3 regions of the Alteromonas naphthalenivorans genome follow, and region 2 is predicted to be linked to each of the others. Evidence: predicted binding sites of a transcription regulator. Region 2 holds the regulator's gene; each other region holds the start of a gene.
What was found. The regulator LexA, encoded in region 2, represses DNA repair genes until DNA is damaged. The targets are predictions, from matches to a motif close to TACTGTATNNNNATACAGTA.

Region 1: the regulator LexA is predicted to act here: its motif matches at 3,213-3,232, upstream of dinB (DNA polymerase IV).
Region 3: the regulator LexA is predicted to act here: its motif matches at 2,055-2,074, upstream of AMBT_RS02330 (putative DNA modification/repair radical SAM protein).

The regions. Positions count from the first base shown of each region.
Region 1 covers NC_015554.1:111,713-122,596, reverse strand. Annotated here, with positions in the region: gene AMBT_RS00525 (class II glutamine amidotransferase) at 1-155, opposite strand, end outside; gene AMBT_RS21800 (S-methyl thiohydantoin desulfurase domain-containing protein) at 248-622, opposite strand; gene AMBT_RS00515 (MBL fold metallo-hydrolase) at 724-1,599, opposite strand; gene AMBT_RS00510 (DUF1653 domain-containing protein) at 1,665-1,928, opposite strand; gene dinB (DNA polymerase IV) at 2,091-3,164, opposite strand; gene nqrM ((Na+)-NQR maturation NqrM) at 3,418-3,651, opposite strand; gene AMBT_RS00495 (FAD:protein FMN transferase) at 3,662-4,693, opposite strand; gene nqrF (NADH:ubiquinone reductase (Na(+)-transporting) subunit F) at 4,760-5,992, opposite strand; gene nqrE (NADH:ubiquinone reductase (Na(+)-transporting) subunit E) at 6,013-6,621, opposite strand; gene AMBT_RS00480 (NADH:ubiquinone reductase (Na(+)-transporting) subunit D) at 6,625-7,257, opposite strand; gene AMBT_RS00475 (Na(+)-translocating NADH-quinone reductase subunit C) at 7,268-8,032, opposite strand; gene AMBT_RS00470 (NADH:ubiquinone reductase (Na(+)-transporting) subunit B) at 8,022-9,224, opposite strand; gene AMBT_RS00465 (Na(+)-translocating NADH-quinone reductase subunit A) at 9,227-10,567, opposite strand.
Region 2 covers NC_015554.1:4,858,766-4,869,649, reverse strand. Annotated here, with positions in the region: gene plsB (glycerol-3-phosphate 1-O-acyltransferase PlsB) at 1-1,052, opposite strand, end outside; gene AMBT_RS21305 (GNAT family N-acetyltransferase) at 1,198-1,680, opposite strand; gene AMBT_RS21300 (TonB-dependent receptor) at 1,963-4,077, shown strand; gene lexA (transcriptional repressor LexA) at 4,234-4,860, shown strand; gene coxB (cytochrome c oxidase subunit II) at 5,444-6,619, shown strand; gene ctaD (cytochrome c oxidase subunit I) at 6,629-8,242, shown strand; gene AMBT_RS21280 (cytochrome c oxidase assembly protein) at 8,343-8,930, shown strand; gene AMBT_RS21275 (cytochrome c oxidase subunit 3) at 8,958-9,836, shown strand; gene AMBT_RS21270 (DUF2909 domain-containing protein) at 9,862-10,071, opposite strand; gene AMBT_RS21265 (SURF1 family protein) at 10,105-10,812, shown strand; gene AMBT_RS21260 (redox-active disulfide-containing membrane protein) at 10,805-10,884, shown strand, end outside.
Region 3 covers NC_015554.1:544,341-555,224, reverse strand. Annotated here, with positions in the region: gene AMBT_RS02335 (TIGR03915 family putative DNA repair protein) at 1-672, opposite strand, end outside; gene AMBT_RS02330 (putative DNA modification/repair radical SAM protein) at 701-1,942, opposite strand; gene AMBT_RS02325 (efflux RND transporter permease subunit) at 2,229-5,351, opposite strand; gene AMBT_RS02320 (efflux RND transporter periplasmic adaptor subunit) at 5,351-6,592, opposite strand; gene AMBT_RS02315 (LysR family transcriptional regulator) at 6,913-8,019, shown strand; gene AMBT_RS22800 (hypothetical protein) at 8,117-8,563, opposite strand; gene lpdA (dihydrolipoyl dehydrogenase) at 8,699-10,120, opposite strand; gene aceF (pyruvate dehydrogenase complex dihydrolipoyllysine-residue acetyltransferase) at 10,249-10,884, opposite strand, start outside.

The sequences.
Region 1 (10,884 bases), 230 kb from region 2:
GGATCGTGAAAAAGGCGAATGCCCTTGCCTTCATAAAATGCCATGCCCCAGCCATCTTTGTGCGGGCCTGTCTCGCCACCACGTCGGGTGAGACCGGTAAAGCTAAAACACAAATCAGTTGGCGTATTGGCACTCATGCCAAGCAGTTCACACACGATGCACCCTTTTTTAAAACGTTAATAGTAGCAGGCATTGAGCATAAACAAGCTTGGCGCGCTAAGCAACGCGCAATACGTCTAATTTACACCTATTTATTGTGCCTGTTTTGCAAGCTAGCTGGGCGATAAGGCGCATCTACACCAACATACGCTGGACCAAAGGTAGCTAAGCCCTTTGGGGTTAAAAATGCATCAGGCGCAGGCAAAATAATCACCGCTAACGATTGGCCAATTTCATAATGCGGATTGGTCACTGGCTCACCAGTATTCTCATCAATTACACAAATGAGATCTGGAATAGTCACATCCACTTTACCATCGTAGTAGCTGACTAGGTTTTCGTTCTTAACCCCTAACTGGTAGGTATGTCCTGCGTCATTCCCTTCATCTAGCCCTAATGCCAAAGCAGATTCCGAGGGAGTATTGATATCAGAACCTACGGTGAATAAACCTGACCCAGCCATATGAAAAGGGGCTGGTGTAGGAGCAGTATTACAACTGCTCCTTACGGTTTTTAGTTGTGCTTCCTCGGGAGCTTTGGGTAGATGCTCACTTACAGGCTTACTTAAGCTTCTTCGTAAAGTGTTGCAATCCACTTCTCTTCAGAAATGAAGCTCCACGCCCACTTATCCCATTTACTATCGAGCCCTGTTTCAGTAATTGCTTCAAGGCTCATGCCTTTTGCTTTCTGCGCTTTTACAAAGGCAAAAGTTTCTTCAATCATGGCAAGAAAGGTAGTGTACTCAGCTTTGTTGCTAAGTTCACCATGACCAGGAATGAGCACAGTATCGTCATCTATTTTCGCTAACACTTGCTTTACTGAATCAATGTAACCTTCAACACTGCCACCAGAATTCAAATCAATAAATGGAAATAACCCACTAAAGTACAAGTCACCTGTGTGCAAAACATCCGGTTGTTCAAACCACACTATGCTATCGCCGTCGGTGTGCCCTGATTCAAGATGCATAATGTGAATGGTTTCACCGTTGAAATGTAACTTAATGCCGTTTTCATAAGTGATAGCGGGTAGCGCATCTGGCGATACTTTTTCATCGTTGGCTAATCGAACGCGCACGTTATCGTGGGCGAGAATAGTCGCGCCTTTGTGGCTGTGGAAGAACGCGTTCGAGCCTGTATGGTCGCCGTGGTAATGGGTGTTAATCACATACTTTGGTTTATCGCTACCAAGCTCGCCGAGTGCCGTCGCAATTTTTTCAGCTAAAGGGGCGAATTGATCGTCAATAATTAGAATGCCATCGTCACCGGCAGAAACGCCGATATTGCCACCCATCCCCGTTAACATATGCACAGAACCTTTTAGTGCTGTTGCCTCTATTTCAACCTTTTCGAAGCGGTCTTGCGAAAAAGCGGCTGGAATGAAGGTAGTCGAGACTAAACTTGCAGCAAGTAGAAAAGTTCGGGTAAATTTGTGCGTCATTAGGGTTCCCTTAAAGAGTGCTTATTATTGAATAGATTTAAATACACTATGACCTAGTTTGCGGTTCAGATCATTTTTTCATCGTTTGGGATCTCACCAATATAAGCAAATCGAGGGACAGACTTACCTTCTACCAGCACCTCTTCTTCAAACATACTTAATGGGCGCACCCACAGGGCTTTTTCGCCATAACATGGGCGATATACCACTAAAGAAGACTCGTCTTCTGAATGTGTCGCTACTTCATAAACGTCGTAATCACTGCCTTTATAATGGCGGTAGCGACCTGGGGTTTTGAGCTCTTGGTTTTTAGGTTTTGGGGTAGTCATGATGGCTCCTGCTTTTTACTTTTTGTTAATTTGAATACGGTAGAAGTCGGACTCTGTTCATAAAGCGTCTGATAAGGTTGCTCAATTTTGAAGTTATTCACTAATCTACTCGGCTATCTACTCATCTAGGTACTCACCTATCTCGCACTTTACTTCCCCCTTCTACTCACCCTCTAGGGGTAAAGGGAGTTGATGTATGGTTTGTGCCTCACCAAGACCAATGTGCAGACCAACTAAGCGTATACCACGGCCTTTAGCACGCTCGTAAGCTTCTTGTAGTAGGGTATCAAAGTAATGCGCATTTAACGAAGGGCATCGATGCTCAACCGTGGTTAGCTGGAAGTCTTGAAATTTAAGTTTCACCCCTTGAGTACGAATACGAATAGGCTTGCCTGTGCGCTTTTCATGCGCCTGTATGCGTTCCTGAAGCTTTTCTAGTAAATGAGGCATAAAGTCGCGACATTCTTCCAATGAGTGAATATCGTTGCTTAGCGTGCGCTCTACGCCTATAGACTTACGTTCTCTCGATACTGACAGTTCTCGATCATCAATACCGTGAGCACGCTCCCATAATACCGCACCAAATTTACCTAATTCTTTTTGTATGCGCTCAAACGGGTAACTGCGCACATCGTTACAGGTAGCTAAGCCTAATCGTTGTAGCTTTTGCATTGTTACCTTACCTACCCCGGGAATTTTTTTAAGAGGCATAGCCCTTACAAAACTATCTAATTTATCCGGGGTAATGACACAAATACCATTAGGCTTATTCTCATCACTGGCCACTTTTGCTACGAACTTACAGGGTGCAACGCCCGCCGAGGCGGTTAACCCCAGCTCTGACTCAATTCGACTTCTAATTTCTTCAGCTATTAACGTGGCACTGCCACCGCAATATTGGCTATTGGTCACATCGAGGTAGGCTTCGTCTAACGAAAGTGGTTCGATTAAATCGGTATAGTCGGCAAATATTTCGCGGATTCGTTGGGACTCTTTTACATACGCCTCCATACGCCCTTTCACTAAGGTAAGATTTGGGCAAAGCTTGAATGCGTAAGCGGTAGCCATGGCGGAACGAACGCCATATTTACGGGCAGGGTAATTACAGGTAGAAATAACCCCTCGATGCTGAGAGCTTCCACCAATGGCAATAGGAATATTACGTAACGCGGGATTGTCACGCATTTCAACCGCAGCATAAAAGCAATCCATATCTACATGGATGATTTTTCGCATGCCGTATTGCCCCCTAAACTGCCAAACGAATTGAACAGCTCCACAAAAAACTGTATAGAAAGACAGTATTCTAAAGCATATCAATTCGCCTTACCAGCGAACAGGATGAATAGTAAGCGACTACTTACTGCACAAATAGTAAATCAAAGATAAAAAAAAGCGCGGTAAGTTTTAACTTACCGCGCATCTGAATTTATACATTGTGGCGCTTTTGCGTATTTTTTATGACTTAACAAAAAGCGACAAGATCAGATTAAAGGATCTGATTCTGTTTCCATTCATTCAATTTCTTTTCTCTCGCTTCTTCTTTTTCCATACGAGATTTTTTGCGATCGCAAGGCTCTGGGCAATCACAGGCTTTCGCGATTCCTAATGCGCCTAGTCCACCGCAACTACCTGAGATAGTTTTGCGCTGCACCAAGTAGCCAACAGCCATGGCGAGTACCATAGTGAGGAAGAAACCGAATGCTAAAATAAACGTAGACATAGCCTACTCCTTAGTTATTTACTGTTACCAGTTTATCAAATTCTGGCGTGGCATACTCTTCAAATCCATCTGCTGTGCGACGAATGAGGAATACAGCAAGTTGTTCTTGCTCTGCAAGGTTAATTGCTCGTTCCCACCCCATTACATTAAACGCTGTGGCTAAACCATCAGCAATCATTGAAGATGGATTGACTACCGTAACCGACACCAAATCATGGGTTATCGGCGAGCCGGTATTCGGGTCAATTAAGTGAGAGTAGCGTTTCCCATCTTCTTCGTAATAGTTACGATAATCACCCGATGTCGCTATGGCGTTAGTCCCTATAGACACCACTTTTTGTACCGCGCGTTCTGTCGTTACCGGCTTTTCAATCGCAATTAGCCATTCACTGCCATCGCCGCGTTCGCCTTTAACCCGCATTTCACCACCAATTTCTACAAGGTAATGCTGCAAGTTATGAGCATCTAAAATGGCTGCGACTTCATCAACACCATAACCCTTTGCAATTGTTGATAAATCAACGTAAAGCATAGGGTTTGCCTTCATAAGACCGGTTGGCGTAGTAGATAATTTCTCATAGCCTACATAATCTCGTACAGCATCGATATCGGCTTGGGTTGGCACTTTTTCAGGGCGTTTATTAGGTCCAAAACCCCACAAATTGACCAAAGGCCCAACCGTAACATCTAGCACGCCGTCACTCAAACGAGCCAACCGCAGAGCTTCGTTAACTACCGTTAATGTCTCTTTAGACACCTCGAAGTTATCAGAATAACGATATTGGTTAAATCGAGATAACTCAGACGTAGTGTCATAGGTAGACATTAATTTATTAATATTAACGAGCTCTGCATCAATCTCTTCCTGCAAGCCTTCAACTTCTTTTTCACCTTCCGCAAGCACATACTTAACATTATAAGTCGTGCCCATGGTCTGGCCTTGCAGATGCGCTACTGCAAGCGGTTTGTCGCTGCAACTTGCTATCATTAGAATACTGATAGCGATAATAGCTAACGCTATACGTGCAAAAAATCGAATCACGTTTATGGTCCTTTAACTAAACAAAAAGGGGGCTCTCGCCCCCTTTCTTACTTAATCGATTTCGGATTAACCACCGAAGTCATCAAGCATTATATTTTCGTCTTCAACACCTAGTTCTTTCAACATGTTGATAACGGCTGCGTTCATCATAGGTGGTCCACACATGTAGAACTCACAATCTTCTGGCGCAGGGTGGTCTTTCAAATAGTTCTCAAGAAGAACTTGGTGAATGAACCCAGTGTAACCTTCCCAGTTGTCCTCAGGTTGAGGATCTGAAAGGGCAACATGCCATTTGAAGTTATCGTTTTCTGCAGCTAACTCATCAAAGTCTTCTGTATAGAACATTTCACGAAGTGAACGTGCACCGTACCAGAAGCTCATCTTACGATCTGATTTTAAGCGACGAAGTTGGTCGAAGATATGTGAGCGCATTGGTGCCATACCAGCTCCACCACCAACGAATACCATTTCGTTCTCGGTTTCTTTAGCAAAGAACTCACCAAATGGACCAGAGATTGTCGCTTTGTCGCCTTCTTTAAGGCTCCAGATGTACGATGACATTTTACCAGCAGGTAGACTTAGGTTATTAGGTGGCGGCGTAGCGATACGCACGTTCAACATAATAATACCTTCTTCTTCCGGGTAGTTAGCCATTGAGTAAGCACGAATAGTTTCTTCATCTACCTTAGATTCGATATCGAAGAAGCCAAAGCGCTCCCAATCACCACGATACTCATCAGGGATTTCAAACTCTTTGTACTTAACATGATGCGCAGGGGCTTCAATTTGAATATAACCACCAGCACGGAAAGGTACGCTTTCACCGTTAGGAATCTGAAGCTTAAGTTCTTTGATGAAAGTGGCTTTGTTATCATTAGAAATAACTTCACAATCCCACTTTTTAACACCAAATACTGACTCTTCAAGTTCGATTTCCATGTCTTGCTTAATCGCAACCTGACATGACAAACGACAGCCTTCACGAGCTTCACCTTTAGTGATGTGATCAAGTTCAGTTGGAAGTATTTCACCACCACCTGAATGTACGTCTACACGACACTGACCACATGAACCACCGCCACCACATGCTGAAGATACGAAGTACCCTGCATCGGCTAGTGCACCAAGAAGCTTGCCGCCTGGCTCAGTTTTAATTGCTTTGTCTGGGTCGCCATTAATGGTGATAGTTACATCACCGCTTGGTACCAGCTTCGACTTAGCAAACATGATGATAAATACTAGCGCCAATACAATGGCAATAAACATGCCGACGCCTAGGAAAATTTCTACTTGATTCATTTATATGCTCCCGAGCTCGATTACAGCTGAATACCAGTGAATGACTGGAAGCCAAGTGCCATAAGACCCGCAATCATGAACACAGAGCCCAGACCACGAATACCATCAGGCATATCGGCATATTTAAGCTTTTCACGTACAGCGGCCAAAAGCACAATTGCGATTGCCCAACCCATACCACTTCCTACGCCGTAAACAACACTTTCGGTCAAGTTGTATTCACGTTGTACCGCGAATGCCACACCACCGAAGATAGCGCAGTTAACCGTAATTAGCGGAAGGAAGATACCAAGCGCGTTATAAAGCGCAGGGAAAAACTTGTCTAAGCTCATTTCCAAAATTTGAACCAATGCCGCGATAACGCCGATAAAGGTTAAGAAATTCAGGAAGCTTAAATCTGCATCAGGGAAACCAGCCCAAGCAAGTGCACCTGGTGCAAGAATGTTCACATAAATGATTTGGTTAACCGGTACAGAAATACCCAGTACTACGATTACCGCAACACCAAGACCCATAGCAGTTTTAACTTTCTTCGATACCGCCAAGAAGGTACACATACCTAAGAAAAGTGATAACGCCATGTTCTCAACAAAAATTGAGCGAACAAATAACGACAAATAATGTTCCATGACTTACTCCTTAGGCTCTACTTGCTCGGGACGAAGGGTACGGATAACCCAAATCATACCGCCGATTAAGAAGAATGAGCTAAATGGTAGGATTAACAAACCATTACCCTGATACCAACCACCGTTTTGAACTAAAGGAAGAATTTCGAAACCTAAAATAGTACCGAAACCAAATAGCTCTTTAATTGTACCAATAACAATCAATACGAATGAGTAACCCAAACCGTTACCAATACCATCTAAAAAGCTCATCAGAGGTGGGCTCTTCATTGCATAGGCTTCAGCACGACCCATTACGATACAGTTAGTAATAATCAAACCAACGAATACCGACAGCTGCTTCGAAATTTCGTACGAATAAGCCTTCAATATTTGGTCAACTACGATTACCAACGACGCAATGATAGTCATTTGGATGATGATACGAACGCTTGATGGTATCTGGTTACGAATCATTGAAATAAACAAGTTCGAGAACGCGACAACCGTAGTTAGCGCTAAAGACATTACCAAGGCTGTTTCTAGCTTAGTGGTAATAGCCAGTGCCGAACAAATACCCAGAACCTGTAAGGCGATAGGGTTGTTGTCCATAATTGGCCCAAAGAGGGCCTTTTTCATTTCTTTAGTATCTGCCATGAGACTCCCCTTATGAACGCCATGCCTGAGTCTTCAGGAACTGGCCGAAGCCTTGCTCGCCTACCCAGTATTGAATAGTGTTTTCAACACCTTTACTGGTTAGGGTAGCACCTGAAAGCGCATCAATAGTGTGTGGATTGCTTGGGTTTGCATTTTTAACTACGCGGATAGCCACTTCGCCATCTTCAAATAGTTTCTTTCCATCCCATTTGTCCTGCCACGCTGGGTTTTGCACTTCGCCACCTAGTCCAGGTGTTTCTTTTTGTTGATAGTAAATCAACTCACGAACTGTTTCGCCATCGGCGTCAAGGGCAAGAAAACCGTACATAAGATCCCATAGACCACTACCGTGCACAGGCAAGATAATGCGAGATACATCGCCAGCTTCGTCACGTACCAAATAAACACTGGCAACATTAGGGCGACGTTGGAAGCCAACGTTGCTGCTAGTCACTTTTGTGCTGTACTCAGTTTGCTTTGCTGCTTTATACATATCGTAATCTGGCTCTGGTGCTTCTACAAACTCACCGCTTTCCAAATCAACATAGCGAGATTCAATCTTTTCGCTATATGTACTTTCGATTGCTTTACCCGTCATGCCTGTTTCGTAAAGCCCTGCTGCGTTCAAAATGTTGCTCTTTTTATCAAGCGACGCATTAGTTTGTTGTAACGAGCGCAAGCCTACAGCGGCGCCAGATACAACAATTGAACACACAAGACAAACGGCAACTACAACGCCAATCGTTTTTCCTAAAGATTCTTTTTTAGCCGACACGAGCTACCCTCCGCTTGATATTACTTTGTGCGACGAAATAGTCGAACAGTGGCGCCCAAAGGTTGGCAAAAAGAATGGCCAACATTACACCTTCTGGGAAGGCTGGGTTTAGCACACGTACAAGTACTGTCATAAAGCCGATGAAAATACCGTATGCCCACTTACCTTGGTTGGTAAACGATGCAGACACAGGGTCTGTCGCCATAAAGAACATACCAAAGGCAAGACCACCAATAACAAAGTGCCAATATGCAGGCATAGCAAACATGTAGTTGGTATCGCTACCAATCATATTCAGCAAGGTGGCAAACACGGCTACCCCGATTGCTACACCAGCAACAATTCGCCAGCTTGCAATACGCATGTACATAATGAACAAGCCACCAATTAAGATAGCTAATGCCGAAACTTCACCCGCAGAACCTGCGATAGTTCCGAAAAAGCTATCAAACCAAAGGTCCATGTTGGCGTAATCAAGCGCGCCTGAAGCCGCTTGGCTTAATGATGTTGCACCTGAGTACCCATCAGCAGCAACCCAAACTTGGTCACCAGAGATTTGTGCAGGATAGGCGAAGTATAAGAACGCACGACCAGACAATGCAGGGTTAAGGAAGTTACGGCCAGTTCCACCGAAGACTTCTTTCGCGATAACCACACCAAAGGTAATACCTAATGCAACCTGCCAAAGCGGAATAGTTGCTGGTAACGTTAATGCGAAAAGTACCGAGGTTACGAAGAAACCTTCGTTAACTTCGTGCTTACGTACCGAAGCAAATAGTACTTCCCAGAAGCCACCAACAATAAAGGTAACTGCATAGATAGGTAACCAGAAACAGGCACCGTAGAAGAACATGCCTAGCAAACCAGAATTCGCTAAGTCTCCACCTAAGGCAGTGAATAATCCTGCTTGCCATGTATCAGGCAGTGTACCGGCACCAGCAGCAATAGCTTCTTGCGCTTGGAAACCAATGTTATACATACCGAAGAACATTGCTGGAAATGTTGCTAACCACACCAAAATCATGATGCGTTTAAGGTCAATGCTGTCACGCACGTGCGTGTTAGCTTTGTTTACTTTACCAGGAGTATAGAAAATAGTTGCCGCTGCTTCATACAGTGCATACCATTTTTCGTGCTTTCCACCTGGCTCAAAGTTCGGTTCAATCTTTTCTAAATACGCTTTTAAACCCATGACTAACCCTCTTTCTCAATCGTGGTCAAACAGTCGCGTAAAATCGGGCCGTAGTTGTATTTGCCAGGGCATACATAGGTACACAATGCCAAATCTTCTTCGTCCAACTCTAAACAACCCAATGTCTGAGCACTGTCACAATCACCAGAAATCAGATCTCTAAGCAAAAGCGTAGGGATGATATCTAGGGGCATAACGCGTTCGTAATTACCAATTGGCACCATCGAGCGCTCAGAGCCATTGGTTGTTGTTGTCATATCAAACTTCTTGCTGCCACCTAAGTGACCAAGATAAGCGCGCGTGACGGAATGCTTGTCTGAACCAGGCGTGATCCAACCAAGGAATTTCTTCTCGCGACCTTCTTTAAGCAGTGATACTTGGGTGTGGAAACGACCTAGGAAGCCGTGAACACCTTGTGCGGTTACGCCGTTTAATACGGAACCTGAAACCACACGTACGTCACCGTCTTGTTGTTCGTTTGCTAGCAACTCTTCTAAATCAGCACCGATAGTGGTACGAACTAGACGAGGATTTTTAGCAGATGGACCACCAATAGCAATAACACGACGGGCATCTAGCTCACCCGTAGTAAGCAACGCGCCAAAGGCCATTACATCTTGGTAGCTAATGTGCCAAACCGTTTTATTCAAACCAGCAGAATCCAAATAATGGATATGTGTACCTGCTAAGCCGGCTGGGTGTGGTCCTCCGAATTCTTCTACGTCTACTGCGGCATCGCCAGTGGCTACTGATGAGCCTGGAGCTTTACAAACGTAAACTTTGCCGCCACTTAACTGCGTTAACGCTTTTAAGCCGTTTACGAAGTCATCGTTGCGCTCAGCAATAATCACCGCTGGGTCCGCGGCTAGCGGATTGGTGTCCATTGCTGTAACAAAGATTGAATTTGGTACCGAGTCAAGGGCTGGAGATTTGCTAAATGGACGCGTACGTAACGCTGTCCACATACCTGACTCAACTAGGATTGATTGGAGTTGCTCCCGCTCAGTACTCGCGATTTTGTCTGCAGCAATTTTATCAAAGCTAACAGCATCACTGCCATTAACCTTAACCACTACTGATTGCAATACACGCCTTGCACCACGGTTTACCTCTACCACTTCACCCGCAGCTGGAGCAGTGAACTTAACGCCAGGATTCTTTTTGTCTTCAAAAAGCATCTGGCCTTTTTTCACTACATCGCCAACTTGGACGTGCATGGTAGGACGCATACCCACATATTCTTCTCCCAGAATGGCAACGCGTGAAACAGCAGACCCTTCAGCGATCTCCTGCTTCGGCGCTCCCTCTATTGGGAGGTCGAGACCTTTCTTGATTTTTATCATATGTAATCGCACTACTCTAATAGAAATACTCTTTTGCATGACCGCAGACAATCCTGCTTATCAGCATGCAAAAGCGTACTATTGTTAAGGTGTAGAACACCTTTAATATTTAGATTGACGGAATTTACTTACTGTTACGGTCAGCCTGTTATGAAGCCGTAACTTACATTCCAAATGTATAAGCGACGTTATACGCCTTTTCTTTTATAGACCAACAGTGAAAATTTACACTTATTTTTGTTGTTGTATTACTGCAATTAACGCTGTTGTTGAGTAGAAGTAGAATAGACCCCTACTTAATTTCGGGATTTTAGCAT
Region 2 (10,884 bases):
CCACCACGGCGGAAAATCTTACCCACCGGCCAGAAGTTTAGGTTAATACCGGCGGCAATGTGAGGGGTTACCATACCTTCATGATAAATCACGTAGGTCAGCAAAAGGTAATCCATATGGCTGCGGTGACAAGGCACGTAAACAATCTCATGGCCGTTTGCGGCAAGCTCTCGAATACGTTCGGAGTGGCCAACACTTATACCATTGTAAATTTTGTTCCAAATACGAGTAAGCAGTCGATCGCCAAAACGTATAAGTCCTTCGCGGTAATCTGCGGCTATTTCGGTAACGTATGATTGCGCTCTGTCTTTAGATGCGTCATGGGTAATTTTTTTACTGCGAGATTCTTCAGCCATAGCACGGCGCACGGCATCAGAACCTAGTACGCTGTTGTTCAGCTCTTGGCGCTCTAACAAGGTAGGGCCGGTCATACTTTGGCGTTTACGCTGAAAGTGAGTACTCGCTACACGCACTAACTTGTGTGCAATGCTTTTATCACTGCCATGTTGATTTGACATGGCGCGAGCCGATACCGCTTTTGAGTAATTAATAAAATTATCGCGGCCCAAGAACATCACGATAAAGAGTTTTCTTAGCCAACTTGGCGCTGCATTGTCGGCAATAAGATCGGCTAACCCTGGCGTTCCTCGGCCAGGCGCTCGGCCCCAGGTTACAAATACCGGAACCACTTGAAGATCTAATTGATGATGATCTCTGTGCAAATGAAACAAGTCAGTAAATACATCTTCAATACCCGTATCGTCTGCTTGTGAACGAAATATCGGCTGGGTTTTACGCAAAAACAATGTAGAAGGGTATTCTCTACCCGCCAACGTAAGCGTATCAGTCGGGCTCGGTAGGCCTAGTGCTTCTGTTGACATTCTAAGCGCTAATTGATCGGTTACCGAGTTTGCTGGAAGCAAGTAAACGATGGGCTTCGACTTATCAATGCCAAGCTCAGTTTCTACGTTTACGGGAATGCTGTGGGCTTTAACCAGCAACTTAACAGGATAATGAAATAGCGACAAAAGGGCTTTTCGCATCCACGACATGAATTCTGTAATCCTATGAAATTAAAACGGGAGAAGTGTACCACATCTCATGCAAAGTCTTGCAGAGGGCGTGGGGCTGTTTGAAAGCATCATTAGTATAAATCGTTGCCATAGCATATTGATTGAGCGTATTTTTACTCACCCATCAGTTGGTGACAGTACCTTTATAATGCATTGCCACGTCGCAGCGTTCATAAGCACAACCAAATTTTTGCATGATTTCTTCACAATGAACAAAGCCATTTTTCTCATAAAGATGAATGGCGGCTTCGCACTTCTTATTGGTTAAAAGAAATAGTGTATTAAAAGCAATGGCAGGGGCGTGATTCAACACATGCTGTAACAAGCCTTCCCCTACTTTTAATCCTCTGGCTTCACTGACCACTCCCATCTTAGTAAGTTCGAATACTCCTTCTCCTTTTTTCATTAATGCACATGTACCTACAATGCCAAAGTCGGGATGTTCAGCAAACCAAATGTATCCACCTTCATCGATAATGTTGCGCTGCGGGTAACCAATAACAGCCTCATCAATACTCTCTAAATGAAACATCTTGGTTATCCACTCTCTATTTATGCGGTCGAAATGGGGGGCCAACTCGGGGATATAGTCGAGGTAATGCAACATGATGGAATTCAATACTCTGATTAAGCATAGCTAGAAGAAGGTTTACTTTATGCCTTAATAGCAATCTTGTCACCTCGACCTAGATACCATTGAGGGTACTGAGCCGATTCGAAAGGTCGGTTTCAATAAACTGTCTCGTTAAGCTGACGGAGTCATTTATAACAAAAGTTTAATTTTTATTAATATACCTTTTAATTATTGATAAATCTGACTAGAATCCGCTCTAAATAAGAATATCTATCATTTTCAATACTGTTTGAATTATCACTCGAGGAGACTTGCTTGAAACTTGGTAAAGCAACTATTTCTACTGCTGTTCTATTAGCACTTTATGGCACATCTGTTTTGGCTCAAGAAAATATAACTGAGTCAGAAGAAAGCGTTGAGCGTATTACCGTACGCGGCGCATTCTTTGGTCAACAAGTCGCCACAGCGGTTAAAACCCCTACATTATTAGTTAACGTGCCGCAGTCAGTATCTGTTGTAAGCGCAGCACAAATTTCAGAACAAGCATTGTTTAGCATTGCTGATGTTATGCAATACACCCCAGGGGTGAGCATTGGATTGGGTGAAGATCATCGCGATCAAGTGACTATTCGTGGTCAGAACACGACTGCGGATTTCTTTGTTGACGGTCTTCGTGACGACGTTCAGTACTTTCGCCCGCTATATAACTTAGAGCGCGTTGAAATATTGCGTGGCGCGAACGCGCTTTTATTTGGCCGTGGAGGTGGCGGTGGCGTGGTTAACCGTGTGACTAAAGTGGCCAGTAGCGCTGAAGATTTCACTACGCTGTCAGCAGGTATTGATACCTTTGGTGCAGGTTCTATTAGTATAGATACCAATAAAGCCATAGATGCGAACAATGCTTTTCGTTTTAATGGTGTGTTTGACAGTATTGATAATCATCGTGATTTTAAAGATGGTGAACGTTACGCCATTAACCCCACCTATACATGGATGGCTAACGACGACACCACGGTGGTTGCATCTTACGAATACGTAAACGATGACCGTTTAGTCGATAGAGGTATACCTTCATTAGATGGTGCGCCGCTAGAAGGCTATGACGACACCTACTTTGGTGATCCAGATTTCAACAATACTACCCTTGAAGCACATATTGCCCGTGTTCGTGTTGATCATGCACTATCGCAGAGTTGGAACTTGAACGGTACCGTTCAGTTTGCTGACTATGACAAAGCTTATCAAAACTTGTACCCCGTTAATTTTGACGCTGATGCAGGTACGGTTACGTTAGACGGTTATCGCGATACCACTACTCGTGAGAATGCGTTGGTTCAATTGAACCTTATCGGGCAATTTGCGACAGGTGATATCAACCATACCTTACTAACAGGAATGGAGTACGGTAGCCAAGATACAGAAAATACTCGTCGTGATGCATTTTTTGCAGACAGCCAAGACGACCAAGTATCCTTTGTGTTTAGCGACCCATTGGTTATTCCTTCAATGACGCTGACGGACCCAGTAAGAGATCGTGCGTCAGACGTCACCTTTACCTCAGCGTTCGTGCAAGATGAAATTAAGCTTAACGAGAATTGGATTGTGGTTGCCGGTCTTCGCTACGATAATTTTGATATCGATGTGGTAGACAGTATTGAAGTAGCTAACGGTGCCGACGATGGTAACAGTGGTTTTCTTTCGAGCTCTGATTCACAAGTGTCTCCTCGTGCAGGCCTAATTTACAAGCCTGCAGAATCAGTTTCGATTTACGCCAGTTACAGCAAATCGTTTTTACCTCGTTCAGGTGATCAATTCCTTTCCCTGTCGCTTACAAGCCAAGCGCTGGAAGCTGAAGAATTTGAAAACAAAGAAATTGGCGTTAAATGGAATTTCTCTGACTCACTTAGCGTAACCGCGGCGGCATTTGAAGTTGAACGTGAAAACGGCACAGCGCAGGATCCTAACAACCCAGAAGCGTCTATTTTAACTGGCACCGAAACCAAAGGTTTTGAAGTGCAGGTGGTGGGCAAGCTTTCAGAGCGTTGGGTAATAAATGCTGGGTATAGCAACCTTGATGGCGAAGAAATGGGCCGCATTGTAGACGGCGCACTGGCAAATCGCGACTTAGCACAGCTACCAGAACACATGCTGACGTTATGGAACCAGTATGAAGTTAACGATAAGTGGCGTGTTGCATTAGGCGTGATTTATCAATCTGAGCAGTATGCCTCTTTAAATAATACCGTTGAACTACCTGACTTTGTTCGCGTAGACGCTGCAGTGTATTACGATTACAGCGAAGACGTTAAAATTCAGCTAAACGTGGAAAACGTATTCGATGAAGACTATTTCCCGTCAGCACACAACGACAACAATATTGCTACCGGCGAGCCGCTTAATGCGCGTGTGAGTTTGCAATATAAGTTTTAGTCACGCTGAATGGTAGTGATAAATAAAGCGGCTTTGATGGCCGCTTTTTCGTTGTGGTTAGGCCGATGAAAAAAAATTGCTTTGCAGAGCTTTGTGCTTGTCATTTCCTTTTAGGTGTATATACTTACAGGAACTGTATAGACAGACAGGTCTTTTATGCGCCCACTCACAGCAAGACAAACAGAAGTTCTCGAGCTTATAAAAACAACGATGCTCGAAACTGGCATGCCGCCTACCCGTGCAGAAATTGCCCGTCATTTAGGTTTTCGTTCTGCGAATGCCGCTGAAGAACATTTAAAAGCGTTGGCCCGTAAAGGCGTCATCGAAATACTTCCAGGCACTTCTCGTGGTATTAAGTTGAATATTCCTCTTGAAGATGAAACCCCTGAAGAAGAAGGTCTACCTCTTATTGGTCGCGTGGCTGCGGGCGAGCCGATTCTAGCGCAAGAGCATATAGAGTCTCATTATAAGGTCGACCCTGCCCTGTTTCAGCCTCACGCCGACTTCTTACTTCGTGTAAGCGGTATGAGTATGAAAGACATTGGTATACTGGATGGTGACTTGTTAGCCGTGCACCGCACGACGGACGTCCATAATGGGCAGGTGGTAGTAGCACGTGTCGATGAAGACGTTACTGTTAAACGCCTTGAAAAGCGTGGTCGCGAAGTATTACTTCACGCTGAAAATGATGAATTTTCACCGATTAAAGTCGACTTAGCGTCAGAGCCTTTTTCCATTGAAGGAATTGCCGTTGGTGTTATTCGAAATGCTGATTGGATGTAACCTTTTAGCTATTTAGTAAAGAAAGCGGCTTATAGGCCGCTTTTTTGTATGTTTACCATACCTTGCTTACACAATAATCGTAGTTAAGCCTAAGAAATTCCTCAAAAGCCACCAAATACCGCTCCCACATATTTTATCCTATTTATGTCACCTTTTTTAGTGCTAACTCGCGCTATTTTAGTTATCTGTTTTGTTTGAAAAGCAATCATAAGTGCGTAACTAGCTTTTGATAATAAGCAACTTATTGGCTGCTTCTATTTGCCCATCTCGTTCAAAATGAGCGTTTCAAACAGGCTCGCTAAATACCGGTGTAACGTCCATACGCTGTGACGTCATTCACTTCTCTGTCATACCACGTTGATTAAAAATTAAACGCTGCAATTGTTTTTTCTTAGAAAAGACTAGACTTGTGCGTTTTATTGAGCAATTCTTATACTGTTTTTAACAAAATAATAACAATAGCTGTAACTTTGTTTTACAACTAATGCTGGGCAGTTAAGTTAAGAGTTGGATTTCGGGTATCAGTTGCCAGAAGCGCAGCGCATCTATTGCGTTAATGCTTCTGTTATAACGGAGGTGTTGAGTGAAACGAGTAACGACACAAGCGGCGACACAAGCGACAAAGTGGCTTTACGGGCTTCCACTTTTGCTTACTTCGCCACTACTGTTTGCTGATGCAGCAACGGGCGAAGGCTCTTCCATTAATTTGCGGCGAGGCGCAACAGACATAAGTGGTCAAGTATACGACCTGCATATGTTGATGTTCTTTATCTGTATCGCAATCGCTGTTGCGGTTTTCGGGGTTATGTTTGCCTCAATGTACTTGCACCGTAAATCCAGAGGCGCTAAGCCCGCTCACTTCCATGAAAATGTAAAAGTGGAAATTGCATGGACAGTAGTGCCTTTCATCATTCTTATTCTTATGGCTATTCCTGCCGCTAAAACCCTTATAGCGATGGAAGATACCAGCGAACCCGATCTTACCGTTGTCGTTACTGGTTCCCAGTGGAAGTGGCATTACCGGTATATGGACAGAGACGTTGAGTTCTATTCGTTAATGGCGACGCAGCGAGAGCAAATTGAAAATAAATTCGAAAAAGGCGCGAACTATCTGTTGGAAGTCGACCGCCCGTTGGTAATCCCCACAGGGCAAAAAGTGCGCTTTCTTATTACCTCTGATGACGTTATTCACTCGTGGTGGGTACCGGACTTTGCAGTGAAAAAAGATGCTAATCCAGGGTTTATTAATGAGTCTTGGGCAAAGGTGAACGAGCCTGGTATTTATCGTGGACAGTGTGCCGAGCTTTGCGGAAAAGATCATGGCTTTATGCCGGTTGTGGTCATTGCTAAAGAGCCTGCCGAATTTGATGCTTGGATGAATGAACAAGAAGAAGCCGCTCGCCAAGCGAAAGAAGAAGAGCAGCGTTTACTGTCGATGAATATGTCGATGGATGAACTTATGGATGAAGGCAAGCGGGTTTACAACGCTACTTGTGCGGCTTGCCATATGCCTAACGGCGAGGGGCTACCCGGCGTTTTCCCTGCGCTTAAAGGCAGTGAGATGGTGCTTGAAGACCAAACTGCACATATCGATATTGTGTTAAACGGTAAAACCGGCACAGCCATGCAGGCGTTCGGAAAAATGCTAAGCCTGAAAGACATTGCGGCTGTGGTGACCTACGAACGAAATGCGTGGGGCAATAACACGGGTGATATGGTGCAGGCTAAAGATGTTAACGCCGTCGTTAATGGGAACTAGGAGTGCGTAATGAGTAAAGCAACTGATGTCATTGCGCCGGATACCTCGGCGCATCACGAAGATCATGACTATCATAGTCATATTCCAAAAGGAATAACCCGATGGCTGTTTACCACTAACCACAAAGATATAGGCACCTTGTATTTATGGTTCGCCTTTATCATGTTTTTGATTGGTGGTGCCATGGCCATGGTGATCCGTGCTGAGCTATTTCAGCCTGGATTACAAATTGTTGTGCCAAACTTCTTTAATCAAATGACGACTGTGCACGGCCTTATCATGGTATTTGGTGCGGTAATGCCAGCCTTTACGGGGCTTGCAAACTGGCTAATTCCTATGATGATAGGTGCACCAGACATGGCTCTGCCGCGAATGAATAACTGGAGCTTTTGGATATTACCTGGCGCCTTTCTTATTCTGCTTAGCTCGCTATTTTTAGAGGGCGGCGGTCCGGCATTTGGTTGGACCTTCTATGCCCCGCTTTCCACCACCTACAGTGGTGACTCAACCGCATTGTTTGTGTTCTCGGTACATATCATGGGTATCTCCTCCATTATGGGGGCTATTAACGTCATTGTGACCATATTCAACATGCGAGCTCCTGGCATGACGTGGATGAAAATGCCTTTATTCGTGTGGACTTGGCTTATCACTGCTTTCTTGCTTATTGCAGTAATGCCAGTGTTAGCCGGGGCGGTCACCATGGTGCTGACAGATAAGTTCTTTGGCACCAGCTTCTTTGATGCAGCAGGTGGTGGTGACCCCGTTATGTTCCAGCATATCTTTTGGTTCTTTGGGCACCCTGAGGTGTACATCATGATATTGCCGGCCTTTGGTATTATCTCTCAAATTGTCCCTACGTTTTCCCGTAAAAAACTGTTTGGCTACGCATCAATGGTGTACGCCACCGGCTCTATTGCGCTGTTGTCCTTTGTGGTATGGGCTCACCATATGTTTACCACCGGCATGCCGGTGTATATGGAAATGTTCTTCATGTTTGCCACTATGCTTATCTCGGTGCCTACAGGCGTGAAGGTCTTTAACTGGGTGGCGACTATGTGGCGGGGCTCTCTAACCTTTGAAATGCCCATGATGTTTGCCATTGCGTTTATCGTATTGTTTACCATTGGGGGCTTGTCAGGATTAATGCTGGCCATCGTGCCGGTGGACTTCCAATACCACGATACCTATTTCGTGGTCGCACATTTCCACTACGTACTGGTCACCGGCGCCATCTTCTCGATTATGGCTGCGGTATATTATTGGTTACCCAAGTGGACAGGGAAAATGTACGACACGGCGCTAGCAAAATGGCATTTCTGGTGCTCACTTGTGTCGGTAAATGTGTTGTTCTTCCCGATGCACTTTGTGGGGCTGGCTGGTATGCCACGTCGTATTCCTGACTACGCCTTACAGTTTGCCGACTTTAATAAGTGGATAAGCCTTGGCGGCTTTGCCTTTGGGCTGTCGCAGTTAATCTTCTTAGCACTGTTGATTAAAGCCTGTAAGAAGCAGGGTGAGCCAGTATCTGCCCAAGTGTGGGAAGGTGCTGAGGGACTAGAGTGGGAAATTCCCTCTCCTGCGCCCTATCACACCTTTGAAACGCCGCCGGTTGTTAAGTAGGAAATAAGACAAGCAGCACAGGTAATGAAAGCAAAGCAGGCATTGTAGTCGCTAAATTGTGGTGATGTATCAGCACAAAAAGTAGGCACGGGAGCTACCCATGACACAAGCAAATGCAAACAACAAAATGGTGATAAAACTCGTCGTTATTGTGTTTGGCATGTTTGGTTTTGGGTTCGCTCTAGTGCCACTTTACGACGTATTTTGCGATGTTACCGGTATTAACGGTAAAACCGAGAATACGGCTGCTGTATATGAGTCTATCGAAATAGATGAAAGCCGTGAGGTAACGGTGGAATTTATCACCCGAACTAATACCGGTATGCCGTGGGAATTTCGTGCGCAAACTAGTCGTATGAAAGTGCACCCTGGGGAGCTTAATACGGTGTCGTTTTACGTAAGAAATCCTGCATCTAACAATATGATGGCCCAAGCCATACCGTCGGTGTCGCCGGGTATGGCAGCACTCTATCTGAATAAAACGGAATGCTTCTGTTTTAATCAACAGCCGCTGGCGGCCGGTGCCGAGGCTTACATGCCTATGCAGTTTTATGTCGACCCACAGCTTCCAGAAGATATTAGCTATTTTACTGTGCAATACACACTGTTTGATGTGACAGCGCGAGCTGAAAATATCAAAACAAAACCGAATCCCTACATGGTCCCTCAACCTGAAAGTGGTAAATAACACAGGTATTGGGATAAGGAGAGAGTAATGCAGCAAGAATATGAAAAGTACTATGTACCAGCACAAAGCCCGTGGCCTATTGTAGGCGCGGTGGCGCTATTTTTGATAGCGGTTGGCGCAGGTAATTTTGTTATTGAAGCCACGAGAGGTGAATCGGGTTACGGAGGTTATATCCTCCTCGCCGGGTTTGTGGTGTTAATGGTAATGCTCGTGGGTTGGTTCAAAAACCAAATTGATGAGTCTATGGCTGGGCTATATAGCGACCAATTAGGCCGTTCCTACCGTCAGGGCATGAGTTGGTTTATATTCTCTGAGGTGATGTTTTTTGCTGCCTTTTTTGGGGCACTCTATTACGCGCGTTTCATTTCAGTCCCTTGGTTGGGAGGAGCGTCGAATAACGCAATGACTAACGAAGTATTATGGCCGGCCTTTGAAGCTATGTGGCCTTTGCTATCTACCCCTGGGGGGATCTCTACTCAAGAAATGAGTGCTCTTGGTCTACCCACCATTAATACGATTATTCTACTTATTTCCTCGGTAACCTTGCACTTCGCCCATGTTGGCTTAGAGCAGAATAAGCGCAAGCAACTCACCGTTATGTTAGGCGTCACTATCTTGTTGGGAATTGGATTCTTATTCTTGCAGGTGGAAGAGTATGTGCACGCTTATCGTGATCTAGGCTTAACACTACAATCTGGTATCTATGGAAATACCTTTTTCATGCTGACGGGCTTTCACGGTATGCACGTCACACTAGGCACCATTATTCTAATCGTGATGTTCTTTAGAGTACTTAAAGGACACTTTACACCACATAATCATTTTGCGTTTCAAGCCGGCAGTTGGTACTGGCATTTCGTCGACGTAGTGTGGGTTATGCTCTACTTATTTGTTTATGTTTTATAGTAATTACTGTGACTATCGCCAAGCCCTAATAAGGTCGGGGGTTTGGCGTTATTAAACCAGTGCCAATAGCCACTAATATTAGCACTACGATAACAACAGAAGTGAGTACCCTGCGACCAATATATTTACTCATTGGACCGTCTTTTGGGTCGTTTTTCATCATCACTCTCATTGCCATAAATAGGTTAGCGATCATGAAAATTACCAAAGCAATCAAAATTATTTTTATCAACATATAAACCTCAATAGTAGTGCGCAGGTTGGCCAAATGAATCACGTTCGAGCATCTAGATTAATTGCGATCATTATTACCAGCTTATGCGTAGTAGCAATGTGTGGCTTGGGTTTTTGGCAACTGGATCGCATGGAGCAAAAGCAACAACGCATTGTTAGCATAACCGAAAAACAGGGGAAAGGAAGCTTGTCGCTGATAGACGCAGTTTCAACAACCGACCCTACAGATCGGGCGGTTACTTTCAAAGGTACGCCTGATGGCGACAAAGTATTGCTACTCGATAATCAAATACATGAGCAACGAGTTGGCTATGATGTGCTTGCGCCAGTGCAAACCAATGCGGGCTGGGTATTGGTCAACTATGGTTGGTTACCTGCTCCGGATTTTTCGCGTACGTTACCTTCGGTAAGTATTAGTCATGACGCGCAGCATTTTGAAGGAGTGGTGAGTCAGCCCAGTCATAACCCGTTAGTAAAAGAAACGCTTACATCAGCATCACGCTTTCCGGCACGTATTCAGCAAATTTCAATCAGTACCGCCAGTGAATTGCTATCACTTAACTTATTACCCTATGTAGTAGTACTTACCGCAAAGAATGACCTTTTTGTTAGGCGTTATAACAGTGTTGTTATGCCTCCTGAAAAGCACTTGGGTTATGCCATTCAATGGTTTGGTCTTGCTATCGCAGCCGCCTTGATTGGCGGTTTCGCAATTATGAAAAAAGGACGTCAATATGAGTAATCCGGCCTCGAAGAAAACCTTAATTATTATGGTCGCCGTGTTTGTGCTACCCGTGATTTTAGCTAAGCTTGC
Region 3 (10,884 bases), 660 kb from region 2:
TGCGCTCTTTTTGATGCGGGCGGGATTAAAAATATTAGCGTAATAAGTGAGCCAATATTTTTCGATACGGTCGTCATTAGGAAACACACTCGGATCGGGGTTATCTTCTAAAACTAGCTTTTCAGTATCCCAATGGGCAGCCCGATAAGGCGTTAATATTGACCACCGCATATTTTTAAAACGAGTTTGGAAGAAGTCGAGCTTAATCTCTAAGCTAAAATGTTCCGGCTCATACCAAGCGATAAAGTGCTCTTGTCCGTCATGATTAACTTCTCGAAACCTCAAAAAAGCACTTATTTTATATGCATCGCGTTTTACCGCTTTGGCTAACGTAATAAGTTGCATGATATCTTCATCAGTTTTTAACTGAATAAGGTTTTTGTTTTCGAAAATAACACGCCATAACACCCGATAACACAATGCGAAGCGGCTAGCATCTTGGTGACACAACGCATATTTGATAAGCGTTAAGACTGACTTGGGAATGCTGTGTTTCGCTTTTGGCTTACTGGCTGCTATAAGGTGTTCCCCACCGCCAAACAGGTCGTCTTGTATAGACTCTGAAGTTTGCCAAATAATATTTTCGGGGGGGATAGCTTGCGCCAAACATTCTCTTGCTGCAATGCGCCACTCATCGTACCCAGGCACCGAAGTGATTGTAATTGTTTTTATCTTGATCTTACTGCTAATCCTACTTCAGTTAGGCGCCGAATAACTCAAACTGCTTCGGCTGTTTGAACTGCAACTCAAAATTATTACTATCGAGTAAGTGAATAGCAGGTGAGTAATCACTTACGCTAATGAAAGGTTTCAGCTTTTGTAATGGCAGACGCAATTTCGTGAGATCCATCCAGCTAAGCTTTGTATAACGACGAATCGCCAGAATTTTTTGTACGGTGCGTGCACCAAGACCTGGCACTCTTAACAACATGAGTTTGTCTGCTTTATTTAAATCAATGGGAAACACATGACGATTGCGCAATGCCCACGCAAGTTTAGGATCGTGGTCCATATCAAGCATGTCATCGTGCACGATTTCGTCAAGCGTAAATCCATAGAAACGCAGTAGCCAATCAGCTTGATAAAGACGATGCTCTCGCACCAAAGGCGCAGGTTTCAAAGGCAAAACTTCTGATGCATCAGGTATTGGCGAGAACGCAGAATAATAAACTCGGCGCAGCTTTTGTTGGCTATAAAGTTGAACACTCGCTCCCAAGATGGTTTTATCATTTGAGCCATCGGCTCCTATAATCATTTGAGTGGACTGCCCGCCAGGGGCAAAACGAGGAGGACGTTTGCCTGTATGCGTTTTATCTACTTTATGCTCAGTAATTTTGTCTTTCAGGGTATTCATCGCGCTATGAATAGCGCCGAGATCTTTTTCGGGCGCGTATTGATTTAATGAAGGCTGGGTAGGCATTTCTACATTAATACTAAGCCTGTCAGCGTATAAACCTGCTTCGGCCTGAAGTTCAGGCGATGCATTGGGAATGGTTTTAAGATGAATATACCCCTTAAATCCGTGATCGATACGTAAGGATTTGGCAATACGCACCATGCTTTCCATTGTAAGGTCTGGCGAACCGACAATGCCTGAACTAAGAAATAAACCTTCGATATAGTTACGCTTATAAAAATTCAGTGTTAGCTCAACCGTTTCTTTGACCGTGAAACGGGCACGTTGAACACTACTCGATACTCTATTGATGCAATAGTGACAATCGTAAATACAGTAGTTTGTCATGAGTATCTTCAGTAAAGAAACACACCGTCCATCAGGAGTAAAACTGTGGCATATACCCATTCCGCCAGTAAGAGAACCAATACCAGTTTTATCAGTTTTACCTGCCTTTCGTTTACCTGCCGAACCGCTTGCACAGGAAGCGTCATACTTGGCTGCATCTGAGAGAATTTCGAGTTTTTGAATCAGTTTGTCATGCATTGCAAATTGTCACTTTCTCTAAGCAAATACACAAAATCAGCGGGTTCGGTAATAAAATACGAAAATAGAAGTGTGTATTTATAGGTGGTTTTTAGATTACAAAGCCGTTATATCATGTATAAATATACAGTACAAATACATTCTGCTATCACAAAATAAAGGGGTGTAGCGTTGAGCCATTGTGGCCCATCCCCTATGCCTACCATAAAAAAAGGCCACTTAAATTAAGTGGCCTGAAGTGCCTCCAAAGTACGAGGAGGAGGCAACGCTTGGGTAAACGGGAGAGTTAACCATTACGTTTCAACAAATAGTAAAATACAGGGGTAAGAATTAAGCCGAACACGGTAACCCCTATCATGCCTGAGAATACCGCTACGCCCATGGCTTGACGCATTTCTGCACCCGCACCAGTGGAAAGCACCATAGGTAACACACCCATAATGAAAGCAATCGATGTCATCAGGATGGGGCGAAGACGCAACTTGCTGGCCTCTTTAATGGCTGATAGTGCGTCCATACCCTTGTCTTGTAGTTCTTTGGCAAATTCCACAATCAGAATGGCATTTTTAGTAGCAAGCCCCACCAACACAATTAAGCCAATTTGGGTAAATATGTTGTTGTCGCCGCCATAAATCACCACACCAATTAATGCGCTTAGCAAGGTCATGGGAACAATTAATATAATAGCCAGTGGTAAGCGTAAGCTTTCATACTGTGCCGCCAACACTAAGAACACCAACAGTACGACTAACGGGAAAATAAAGGCCGACGCATTACCTGCCAATATTTGCTGATAGGTTAGCTCGGTCCACTCGTAGGTCATGCCTAGCGGAAGCGTTTCATCAAGAATTTGCTCAATCGCGGCTTTGGCTTGATCTGAACTGTAGCCCGGCGCTGGTGAGCCATTCACTTCAGCGGTGACATAGCCGTTGTAATGCATCACCCTGTCTGGCTCTGCACTGTGCTGAATATCTAGGAATGAACCTAGCGGGATCATATCCCCTTTATCGTTTCGCACCTTAAATTGAGTGATGTTTTCAACGTCTTGGCGGTACTGTGCATCGGCCTGAACATTCACCTGATAGGTTCTACCGAACAAGTTGAAATCGTTCACATACACCGAGCCTAAATACGCCTGCATGGTGTCAAACAAGGTGCCAATATTTACCCCTTGGCTAACGGCTTTCTCGCGATCTACATCCACATTTAACTGAGGTACATTAACCGTAAAGCTAGTGAAGTTACCGGTTAATGCAGGGTGCGCCCACGCTTTGCCAATCACCTCTTGAGTTACTTTTTCAAGTTCAGCAAAACCCAAATTTCCTCTGTCTTGAACTTGCAGCCTAAACCCACCAATGGTGCCAAGCCCCATTACCGGTGGTGGCGGGAATATAGCCACATACGCCCCTTTAATAGAACCAAATTGCTGGTTTAATTGCATCGCAATTGCACCGGCTGAAAGCTCTGGACTTTGGCGCTCACTAAAAGGCTTTAGCGGCGTAAACAGCACACCGGAACTTGGGCTATTGGTGAAGCCATTAATATTCAAACCTGGAAACGCTACTGCATCAGAAACCCCAGGGTGCTCCATCGCAATTCGTGACATTTCACGTACCACTTCCTCGGTTCTATCTAGCGACGATGCATTAGGAAGTTGAGCAAATGCAATAAGGTACTGCTTATCTTGCGGTGGTACATAGCCAGTAGGCGTGTTAGCAAACTGGAAATAGGTTAGGCCTAATAAACCGGCATAAAGCACCACTACCACACCGCTTTTGCGAATAAGCCCACCTACAGCGCCTGTGTATTTTTTGGCTCCGCGATCGAACATTTTATTAAATGGCGTAAATACAAAACGGCCAAATAGTTTATCCATACCACGGCTTAACCAATCTTTCGATTGCCCATGAGGCTTTAATAATAACGCCGACAGCGCTGGGCTTAGGGTTAGTGAATTGATCGCCGAAATAAAGGTAGAAATGGTAATCGTTAACGCAAACTGCTTATAAAATTGACCCGTTAAGCCACTCATAAAAGCAGTAGGGATAAACACCGCAGCCAGTACCAAGGTGGTGGCTATAATAGGGCCTGTAACTTCTTTCATGGCTTGCACAGTGGCATCGAACGGCGCTTTGCCATCGGCAATATTCCGCTCTACGTTTTCCACCACCACAATGGCATCATCAACCACAATCCCGATAGCCAGTACCAAGCCAAACAACGATAGCGCGTTTAACGAAAAGCCCATCAATTGCATAAACGCAAAAGTACCAACCAATGAAATAGGAACGGCCACTAAAGGAATAATAGAGGCGCGCCAGGTTTGTAAAAACAGTACAACAACCAAAACAACCAGTAACACAGCTTCAAATAACGTATTTACCACCGCTTCAATTGAGCCGCGCACGAATACCGTGGGGTCGTAAACGATGTCGTACTCCAACCCTTCTGGAAACATTTTTTCTAGCTCGGCCATGCGCGCACGCACGTCATCAGAAATTTGAATGGCGTTAGAACCTGGTGCCTGAAATATAGGTAATGCTGCCGCAGGGTTATTGTTTAACAGAGAACGCAAAGTGTAGTAATCGGCACCTAACTCAATGCGTGCTACGTCTTTCAAGCGGGTAATTTGGCCATTATCCCCCGTCTTAACGATGATATTTTCAAACTCACTTTCGTCTTCTAGACGACCGCGTACATTAATTAGTAACTGAAACTCACTGGTGCCCGTAGGCTGTGCGCCTAGACTTCCTGCCGCCGCTTGTTGGTTTTGCTCGGAAATAGCCGTAACCACATCGCCAGGGTTCATTTGAAGTGAAGCCAACTTGTTTGGATCTAGCCATACACGCATGCTGTATTCACCAGCACCAAATAAACGAACTTGCCCTACCCCTTCAACACGTGCGAGTTCATCTTTCACAAACTGGTCGGCATAGTTAGACAAATAAAGCATGTCGTAACGTTTATCAGGCGACGTTAAATGCACCACCATCGTTAAATCTGGTGACGATTTTTCGGTAACAATACCTAAGCGCTGTACTTCCTGTGGCAATCGCGGAGTGGCGCGGTTAACACGGTTTTGTACTAGCGTAGTGGCATCATCAGGGTCGGTACCAATGGCAAACGTAATGGTAAGGGTCATACGCCCATCAGATGTGGCCTGCGAAGACATATAAATCATATCTTCTACGCCATTAATCTCTTGCTCTAGGGGCGTAGCCACAGTTTCAGCTATCACCTTAGGATTTGCGCCAGGATAGTTAGCCGTTACCACAACCGTAGGTGGCACCACTTCTGGGTATTCTGTGATAGGTAGTTGCCAAACAGCAATGGCGCCGCCAATGAAAATGAGCAGGCTTAGTACACCTGCAAAGATAGGGCGGCGAATGAAAAATTGCGAAAAATTCATTAGTTAATTCCAGTACCGGCAACGCTACCAGTTAGCGCATCAACGTTAGCCAAATTTGTTACGTTATCTACACGTGCCTGCCAATTTTGTAGGCTTGCTAGTGCTTCTTTATCACCCATATCAACCTGGTTTGGCGCAACAACAGCTCCTGGACGTACGCGCTGAAGGCCATCAACTACAATGGTGTCGCCAGCTACTAGGCCACTTTGAATAATGCGCATGCTACCTACTTTGTCACCCAAGGTAACAGCGCGGTATTCCACTTTATTGTCGGTGTTTACCACCAATACAAATTTGTTGTTAAGGTCGGTACCTATCGCTTTTTCTTTAATTAAAATGCCCTGCTCGTTGGTATCACCCGCTAGTTTCAAGTGGGTAAATAAACCCGGCATTAAACGGCCATTTTCGTTGTTGAAAACCGCGCGAACACGAAGGGTACCCGTATTGCCATTCACTTGATTATCGACAAAATCGATTTGTCCCCAGTGACCATAGTCTTGCTCATTGGCAAGACGCATAGCCACCGCTTGGTCGTTTACCGCAGAATCTGCTTTACCATCGCTACTTACGTAATTTAGGTAGGTTTGCTCATCAATATCGAAGTAAGCGTAAAGCTGATGAGTAGATACGATGCTGGTAAGCTCAGACTGTCCTGCCGTTACATAGTTACCTTCGGTGATGTTTGCCCGAGACACACGGCCAGAGATTGGCGCTTCAACACGGGCAAAACCGCGATTTAAACGAGCAACGTCTAATGCCGCTTTCGTTTGATTGATGCTAGCAAAAGCTTGATTCTTACCCGCTAAACGCTCATCTAGCACCTCTTGTGAAACCGCTTGGGTTTTACGAAGTTTTACGACTCTGTCGTAACTTTGCACAGATAAGTCGTAACGGCTTTTTGCTTCTTCAAGTTGCGCGGTTAAACGCTCAACTTCTGCTTTAAAAGCGCGGTTATCAATAAGGAATAAGGTTTCGCCCTGCTCTACATATTCGCCTTCTTCAAACGCTACAAATTCAATGTAGCCTGAAACACGTGGGCGAAGCGATACCGTTTGCGGCGCTTCTAAACGGCCAGTAAAACTGTCCCACTCAGTTAAACGCTGCGAGACCACTGGCGCAACATCTACAGGAATGCCCGCATTCGCATGCATTTGCTGGCCAGGATCCGTATCGTCGCTACCACATGCGGCGACAAGTGCTGTAAGGCTTAGAATTGCCAAAAATCGAGTTAAAGTCGTCATTGCAAGCGTCTCTAAAAGTGTGAAGGCGTGCATTATGCACATCGCAATACAATAAAAATAATTATATTTTCGTATGCAACACATCATAAAATGATATATATTGAGAAGTATGAAATTTAGGCTATTTTGCTCAAGGTGTTACATAAAAGTTGGCACCACAGTCTGAAGCGAAAAAGTGTTGTGATAATAGTTAGACACGCCGTGTAGAGAAGAGCTGAAGCGATAAAAAGCGATGGGTTCACCGCGTGTTTACGGAGTATTTCCTTACCGCGGCCTAATATACTGGTACAGAACTATTTTACGAATAACCGGAGAGACTGATGCGTCCACATGATTTAAATTTATTAATGATATTTGATGCCATCATGACAGAAGGCGCGATTACCCGTGCTGCTGATAGATTGTCGATGACCCAACCAGCTGTATCGAACGCCCTTTCTCGCATGCGTACTGCATGGAAAGACGAGTTATTCGTAAAGGATGGCCGTGGTATTCAACCCACCTCTTATGCCAAAAACCTGTGGAGCCAAATTCAAGGCCCGTTGGTGCAACTTGAATTTGCCGTCAGCCCCGCGGAATTTGACCCTGCTACGGCCAAGCGTACCTTTCGTATATCGGCCACCGACAGCATAGTTGCTATGGTATGGGGGCCGCTTCGTAAGGTTATTGAAAATGAAGCGCCAGGCATTAATATTCATGCGATCCCCAGTTACGATTTGGGCACTGATAAGGTATTAAAAGACGCCGAGGCCGAACTAACCTTTTCTAAATACCTTCAACCTGATGCGGTAATACGTACCGAGCACGTGTTAGATCCTAGTTGGGTAGTAGTGATGCGCCCCGATCACCCGCTAGCGAAAGCCCAGCTCACGCTAGAAGACTTTATTGCTGCCGATCACCTGTTGGTGTCGGTAACGGGTGATGTCACCGGCCCTACCGATCAGGTCTTGGCTAACATGGGATTAAAACGCCGTATTGCCATGTCGGTCAATCAATTCTACAACGCTACGCCGCTGCTAAAAGAAAGCAACTTAATATGTGTTGCACCGTCACTGGTTGTCGAGAAGGAAATCTTCTCTGGTGAGCTCGCAGTATTTGAAACACCTGTTGAAATTAAAGGCCTGCCAATGTCTGTTATGTGGCACAAACGCCAAGACTTAGATGCAGGGTTACAGTGGTTACGTAAATTAGTGGTGAAGTTCATTCACGAGCGCGTAGAGCGCCACGAAATGCTGCTATCTCAGTGCTGCCGTAAAGCCTATTGCGCCGAAACCGTTAAGCGCTTCTTGGCTCAACGTAATATAGACAGCAGCGACTTTACGCCATCGCATATTAAGCATGGTGAAGAGATAGACGCAGCCGAGACGGCCGACATTTTAAATTTAGATAACGCTGTGAATGACCCAAAGGGGAAAGTAATTGCGTAGTTTTTTAAATAAACCTTGTTGGGGTCTGCTTGCAATAAGCCTTGAAGATAAGCTGCTATTACCGCCCCTCTGATAGACAGCTTTCACCTGCTTAGGCTTACTTGTACTTGCATTCTTTACTGGCAAGCCACGCTAAACCTTCCTTTTCATCAACACAAAAGAAATAATCGATATCTGCTGCCAAGTACACCCGCTCGAACTGACTCTGAACCAGCGCTGGAATGTCAGCGTTGGCAACCACTAAAGCACAGGCTGACATACCGTATATTTTACGAAGTTTGATTGAGTCTATTAAGGTAGATTCTGCTGCCGGTGTTAAAATCCCAGTACCTTGAACAAATCCTAAAAAGCCCCATTTTTGGCCTTTAAGACTAATGACAATATCTTTAACGTCCTCGTGGTATTGCTTCAAAATCTCTTCGTTTACCACGCCTCGCCCGTCTACTCTGAGCACATTACCTATTAACTCAATATCATATTCGGCGTGTTTAGTTTCTGCATGAGAGGTGTTCTTTCCAATAGTATGAATGTTGCTCGGGACCATTTTGTCTCGTTTAAATCTAACTGCTAATAACCTGCATTAATAATAGGTGCTACATGTAGATTGCGCCAAGTTAGCTGCACCAAAAATAAAAAAACCCGCCCTGTGGCGGGTTTCTGCGTTAACTAATTAGCTAACTTACTTCTTTTTCTTTGCCTTAGCGTTAGGCAAATCGGTAATGCTACCTTCAAAGATTTCAGACGCTAAACCAATTGATTCGTTTAACGTTGGGTGAGCGTGAATTGTTAAAGCAACATCTTCCGCATCTGCGCCCATTTCAACAGCAAGACCAATCTCGCCAAGCATTTCGCCCGCGTTAGTACCTACCATTGCGCCACCAAGTACACGACCGGTGTCTTTTTCGAAAATCATTTTAGTCATACCGTTAGTCGCATCAGAGGCAATAGCACGACCTGAAGCAGCCCATGGGAATACGGCTGTTTCGTAGCTTAAACCTTGCTCTTTCGCTTCTTTCTCGGTAACACCAACCCAGGCAACTTCCGGCTCAGTGTACGCTACTGAAGGAATACCACGTGGGTCGAAGTAATGTTTCTGCCCAGCAATAACTTCAGCAGCAACATGACCTTCGTGAACCGCTTTATGTGCAAGCATAGGTTGGCCTACTAAATCACCGATAGCAAAGATATGCTCAACGTTAGTACGCATTTGCTTATCAACGTTAATAAAGCCACGGTCGTCAACGTTAACACCAGCGGTGTCTGCGCCAACCATTTTACCGTTTGGACGACGCCCAACAGCCACTAATACTTTGTCGTAGCGTACTTGTTCTGAAGGTGCATTTTTACCTTCAAACGTTACGTATAAGCCGTCATCTTTTGCTTCAACCGCAGTAACCTTGGTTTCAAGCATGATGTTGAATTTTTCTTTATAGTCTTTCATAAAGACTTTCATGATGTCTTTATCAGCAGCTGGAATAAGCTGATCTAAAAATTCAACAACATCAATTTTTGAACCTAGCGCTTCGTATACTGTACCCATTTCTAGGCCAATGATACCGCCACCAAGTACTAGCATTTTCTCTGGAATATCTTTCATTTCCAAAGCGCCAGTTGAGTCGATAATACGATCGTCTTCTGGAATAAACGGCAAGCTTACTGGCTCAGAACCCGCAGCAATAATCGCTTTTTCAAAAGTAATAGTAGTAACGTCGTCACCATTTTTTACTTCAAGGGTATTAGCACCGGTAAATTTACCGTAACCTTTAACGTGCTTGGTTTTACGCATTTTAGACATGCCGCCAAGACCGTTAGTCAGCTGTTTTACAACGCTGTCTTTATATTCGCGAATTTTGTCTAAGTCGATTTCTGGTTCGCCAAACGTTACGCCGTGGCTAGCCATGTGCTTCGCTTCTTTCATCACTTTCGCTACATGAAGCAATGCTTTTGAAGGAATACAGCCAACGTTAAGACATACGCCGCCTAACACTTCGCGTGAATCAACAATAACGGTTTCTATACCTAAGTCGGCAGCACGGAATGCTGCAGAGTAACCGCCAGGGCCGCCGCCCAGTACCACTAATTGCGTTTTAATTTCGCTCATTGTGAACCTCAATCCTATTTTTTGTTAGCTATCACCTTGTGCGTAATAGCATAACCTAAATACTGCCCCAAGGGCTTATAAAATCATCGAGAATGTTCATGATATAACAAACATTCTCGTATTTTTATTTAAAGTATAATTCTGCGCAAGTCAGTTAAGTTTGCTGCCACTTCAGCAGAGAACCTTGCACCTACTGCGCCATCGATAACACGGTGGTCGTAAGATAAACTTAATGGAACCATTAGACGAGGTTCAAACTCGCTACCATTCCACTTCGGTTTCATATCAGACTTAGACACACCTAAGATAGCAACTTCAGGGGCATTCACAATTGGTGTGAACGCTGTTCCGCCAATTCCGCCTAAACTTGAAATGGTGAAGGTACCGCCTTGCATATCTGAAGACTTCAGCTTGCCGTCGCGTGCTTTCTTCGACGTTTCAATAAGCTCTTGAGACAACTGCTCAATACCTTTCTTGTTCACGTCTTTGATTACCGGCACTACCAAGCCACCTGGCGTTTCTACCGCAATACCAATGTTGATGAACTTCTTGATAATCAAGCTTTCACCATCATCAGAAAGCGAAGAGTTAAATACTTCGTATTTCTCTAGTGCTTTTGCGACCGCTTTCATGATGAAAACAAGTGGCGTGATCTTCAAGCCAGACTTAATTTTCGCATGATACGCATTTTGTTCTTTACGGAACGCTTCTACGTCGGTGATATCAGCCTCATCAAACTGTGTTACATGAGGGATAGTCGCCCA